2 regions of the Kytococcus sedentarius DSM 20547 genome follow, and region 1 is predicted to be linked to the other one. Evidence: riboswitches for the same ligand, from Rfam matches in the RefSeq annotation. Region 1 holds a riboswitch; the other holds the start of a gene.
What was found. Region 1 has a riboswitch for cyclic di-AMP ahead of KSED_RS15615 (transglycosylase family protein). Riboswitches for the same ligand answer to the same signal wherever they lie in the genome.
Positions count from the first base shown of each region.

Region 2: linked by a shared signal. The riboswitch ahead of KSED_RS07535 (C40 family peptidase) and the one ahead of KSED_RS15615 (transglycosylase family protein) in region 1 are both predicted to bind cyclic di-AMP.

Region 1 covers NC_013169.1:374,650-377,001, forward strand. Annotated here, with positions in the region: gene KSED_RS13365 (transglycosylase family protein) at 1-826, shown strand, start outside; cyclic di-AMP (ydaO/yuaA leader) riboswitch at 1,088-1,241, shown strand; gene KSED_RS15615 (transglycosylase family protein) at 1,248-2,072, shown strand; tRNA gene KSED_RS01875 (tRNA-Thr) at 2,164-2,239, shown strand; gene KSED_RS01880 (LLM class flavin-dependent oxidoreductase) at 2,335-2,352, opposite strand, start outside.
Region 2 covers NC_013169.1:1,582,155-1,584,506, reverse strand. Annotated here, with positions in the region: gene thrS (threonine--tRNA ligase) at 1-212, shown strand, start outside; gene KSED_RS07535 (C40 family peptidase) at 309-797, opposite strand; cyclic di-AMP (ydaO/yuaA leader) riboswitch at 798-959, opposite strand; gene KSED_RS07530 (HIT family protein) at 1,147-1,710, shown strand; gene KSED_RS07525 (GlsB/YeaQ/YmgE family stress response membrane protein) at 1,796-2,062, opposite strand; gene pgsA (phosphatidylinositol phosphate synthase) at 2,243-2,352, shown strand, end outside.

The sequences.
Region 1 (2,352 bases):
CTCGTCCTACGACGCCTCCGTGTGGGACCGCGTCGCCCAGTGTGAGTCCAACGGTAACTGGTCGATCAACACCGGCAACGGCTACTACGGTGGCGTGCAGTTCTCCAACACTTCCTGGCAGGGCGTGGGCGGCCTCGAGTTCGCCCCCCGTGCCGACCTCGCGACCAAGGCCGAGCAGATCGCTGCCGCGCAGCGCCTGCTGGCCATCCAGGGCCCCGGCGCCTGGCCGCTGTGCTCCGTCAAGGCCGGTCTGACCTCGGCCAACGGTGGTGCTGACCGCAACGCGATGCCGGGCGACTCCGCCCCGGCCCCGAAGCCCGAGCCGAAGCCGGAGCCCAAGCCCGAGCCGAAGCCCGAGCCCAAGCCCGAGCCGAAGCCGGAGCCGAAGCCGGAGCCCAAGCCCGAGCCGAAGCCGGAGCCCAAGCCCGAGCCGGCACCCAAGGCTGAGCCGGCCCCCGAGGCCACCACCTGGACGATCGAGCGCGGCGTCAACCTGCGTCCGGCCGCCGGGATGGACAACACCCCGAAGGACGTCCTGACCGCCGGCACCACCGTTGAGGGCGTCAAGCTCGACAGCGGCTGGGTGAAGACCGACGAGGGCTACTTCTGGCACACGTTCGGCACCACCGGTGACCTCGAGGTCGTCGAGTCCGGCACCTACACCATCCACCACGGTGTGAACGTGCGTCCGGCCGTCGGCATGGACAACAGCCCGCTGGGCATGTACCTCAAGGGTTCCACCGTCGAGGGCGAGAAGCTGGCCAACGGCTGGGTCAAGACCGACCGCGGCTACTTCTGGCACACCTTCGGTACCTTCAACGGCTGAGACAGCCCTCCCACCCGGCCCCCGGCCGAGTGATCACCGCGCCCCCGCACCCTCCAGGTGCGGGGGCGCGGTGCGTGTACGGGCTCTCCTACTCCGTATCCAGCGGTTCCTCGCGCAGCACTTGACGGCTGGCCCCCCGTCGCTACCCTTGGAGCCGCATCCCCCTCCAGTTGGATGTGCAGTGCCTGTTCCACCTCCATCACACATACCCCTCATGCGCGCGTCCGCCGCCCAAGTTCGCCACCGACGCGCCTCTGCCGGGAAGCTCCCGGGCCATGGCGAACGTGGGGAACCCAGGTTCCCGCCGGTGACTGCATCGTGCCGGCTCGGGGTGAAGCCTCTGTCGTTCAAGAGGCCGGGACACCTGACGTCCCGAACCCGACAGCTCACCCCACCGGCGGTGCCGTCAGGAAGGAAACCCATGTCCCAGATCCCCTCCACCGTGAAGGCCCGCGGTACTGCCGCAGCCGGTATGGCCGGTGCCTTCGTGGTCGCTGGCTTCGCCACCGCGGCCCCCGCCAGCGCTGCCTACGACGCGACCGTGTGGGACCGCGTGGCCCACTGCGAGTCCCGTGGCAACTGGTCGATCAACACCGGCAACGGCTACTACGGCGGTCTCCAGTTCCACCAGATTTCCTGGAAGGGTGTCGGCGGCCTCGACTTCGCGCCGCGCGCCGACCTGGCCACCAAGAGCGAGCAGATCGCCGCGGCCCGCCGCCTGCTGTCCCTGCAGGGCCCCGGCGCCTGGCCGATGTGCAGCAAGTACGCCGGCCTGACGCGCGACAACGGTGGCGCCGACCGCTGGGCCATGCCCGGCGACCCCACGCCCCCGACGCCCCCGGAGCCGCCGACCCCCCCGACGCCGGACCCCACCCCGGACACCGACACCTGGACCATCACCGACCGGGTGAACTACCGCTCCGGTCCGGGCATGTCGCACGCGGTCACTGGCAAGCTCCTGCCGGGCACCACCATCGAGGGCACGAAGCTCGCCAGCGGCTGGGTCAAGACCACCGAGGGCAAGTACTTCTGGCACAGCTTCGGCACCACGGACTCGGTCGACACCCCCGACCCGGGCACCTACACCATCAAGCGTGGCGTGAACGTGCGCTCCGGTCCGGGCATGTCCTACTCCATCCTGGGCCAGTACTCCGCCGGGGCCACGGTCGCCGGTGAGAAGCTCTCCAGCGGCTGGGTCAAGACCGACCGCGGCTACTTCTGGCACACCTTCGGCACCGCGAACTGATCTCACCGCGGACCAGGTCCGCTCACCACCAGGCCCCCGCCCGGCACCTGCCCGGCGGGGGCCTGGTGGCACCTACACTGTCTGACCGCACGCCCCTGTAGCTCAGTTGGTAGAGCAGCTGTCTTGTAAACAGCAGGTCGCGGGTTCGACTCCTGTCGGGGGCTCCACACCAAGCTGCCGGCCACCCCACACGGGGTGGCCGGCTTCTTGTTCTCTCACGGGCCCGGGGCCGCACCCCGAGCGCGTCGGCTGTCCTGGTCGGTCAGCCCTCCGCGGCCGG
Region 2 (2,352 bases), 1.2 Mb from region 1:
CCGAGATCGACGCCAGCGACGACCGCTTCCCCAAGAAGATCCGCAACGCGAGCAAGTCGAAGGTGCCCTTCACCCTCATCGCCGGTGGCGAGGACCGCGATGCGGGCGCCGTCTCCTTCCGCTTCCGCGATGGTTCCCAGGAGAACGGGGTCCCGGTGGCCGACGCGATCGCCCGGATCCGCGAGGCGATCGACACCCGCGCCCAGGTCTGAGGAGCGCGGCGCCGGAGACACGACCGAGGGGCCGACACGTTCGCGTGTCGGCCCCTCGGGTCAGTCACTCGCTCCCGCGGGGGAGCGGACCGCTGCTCAGTAGAAGCGGCGGGTGGTGTAGCGCCAGGTCCAGATGCGGTCGCACACGACGCGACGGCCCGGACGCGGGGAGTGGAAGATGTAGTCGCGGCCGTTCCACGGCACGTAGAAGCCGACGTGCGAGGCGTGGTTGTAGTTGCCGATGAAGAGCATGTCGCCCAGCGTGGCGTAGCGCTTCGAGATGGCGCGGGCGCGGCGGTACTGCGTGGTGGCCGTGCGCGGCAGCGTGATGCCGTGGCGGGCGTGGGCCCACTGCACCAGGCCGGAGCAGTCGAAGGAGTAGGGGCCCTCGGCGCCGTACACGTAGGGGTAGCCCTCGCGGGTCCGCGCGGTGCGGTAGATGGAACGGCGGAAGGACTGCGTCATGGCGTTGGCGTCGGAGGCGCCACCCACGGTGAGGGCGGTGGCACCGGCCGCGGCGGCCGCACCGGTCAGCATCGTGCGACGGTTGACGACAGCAGGGATTTCAAAGGTCGTTGCAGACATGAGGGATCTCAGGATCGCTTGCGAAGCATGACCTGTCGGGTTCGGCTCCTGTGAAACCGGCCAGAGGGACATCTGGCTTCACCCCAAGACGACTGGAGGTCGTCGGGATTGGGTGCTCCGTTCCCACCATCGACTTTCGTCGGACACCAGCGACGACATGGTGGGACTCAGCGGGTCATCGCCACCCCCGCAAGGGAACGAGGGCGGGCTCAACGTAGGACAGATCGGCAGGGAGATCAACCCCAGGGTGGATGCCCAGCGAAAATCACAGTGACAGAATGGTTTTCGAAGGCGCTGAGGGCGCGGGGCGGCGGAAGGGCCGCGACCGGGGGATGACTAGGCTCCACCCATGAGCGAGCTCCCCGAGTCAGCGGCCGACCTCCCCGGCGTCCCCGACGGCTTCCAACGCCTGTGGGTGCCCCACCGGATGGCCTACCTCGAGGCGAACCCCTCGCGCGGGGGCGAGCCGGCGGGCTGTCCCTTCTGCGACAACCCCCGGCGCAGCGATGCCGACGGGCTGATCGTCGCGCGCGGTGAGCACTGCTTCGTGGCCATGAACCTCTTTCCGTACAACCCCGGCCACCTGCTGGTCTGCCCCTACGAGCACGTGCCGGAGTACCTGGACCTCGCGGGCGACGCGCTGGCCGAGTTCACGGCCCTGACCCGACAGGCCCTGCGCACCGTGCGGGCCGTCTCCGGGTGCCACGGCTTCAACCTGGGTATGAACCAGGGGGCGATCGCCGGCGCCGGGGTCGCCGAGCACCTGCACCAGCACGTGGTCCCGCGGTGGGCCGGGGACGCGAACTTCTTCCCCATCGTGGCCCGGACGAAGGCGGTGCCGCAGCTGCTGGAGGACACGCGTGCCGCACTCGCCGAGGCCTGGGGGGACCACGCCGAGGAGCCGGCGCCCTGAGCCACCTGGCCCCCACCGGACGGCGCAGGGCACACGAAAGGGCCCCGCCGGACGAGTCCGACGGGGCCCTTCGCTCCGGGGAGGGTCAGCGGCGACCGGTGACCTTGCCCACGATGAACAGCAGCAGGCAGGCGCCCACGATGGAGGCCAGGAAGCTCGGGATGCTGAACGGGTCGTCCATGAAGTTGCCGTCAGCGAAGAGCAGGTTCCACAGGAAGCCGAACAGCGCGGCGCCGATGACGCCGACGATGATGTTGGCCGGAATGCCCATGGAGGCATCCGTACCCATGATCTTGGAGGCGATCCAGCCGGCGATGCCGCCGACGACGACCCAAGCGATGATGGTCCACATAGCGGACTCCTTTCGTCAGTGCCCTCGAGTGGGGGTGCGCCGCAGGTGTGCGACAAGAGGGCGCTCGTGGTCAACCCTAGTCGCTGCGAACACCTTTGTCCCGCACATCCGCTCAGTGCCCGTCATGTCACATCCCGGCCCGTCCGGGAGCGTCTCCGCGGCGACTAGTCTGTGCCCGCCATGTTGAACCGTCATGCCCGTCCCGCGCTCGCGCGCGTCGTCGACCCCGCGGCGCGCACCCTGTTGCGCGCCGGTGTGGGGCCCGATGCGGTGACGGTCCTGGGCACGGT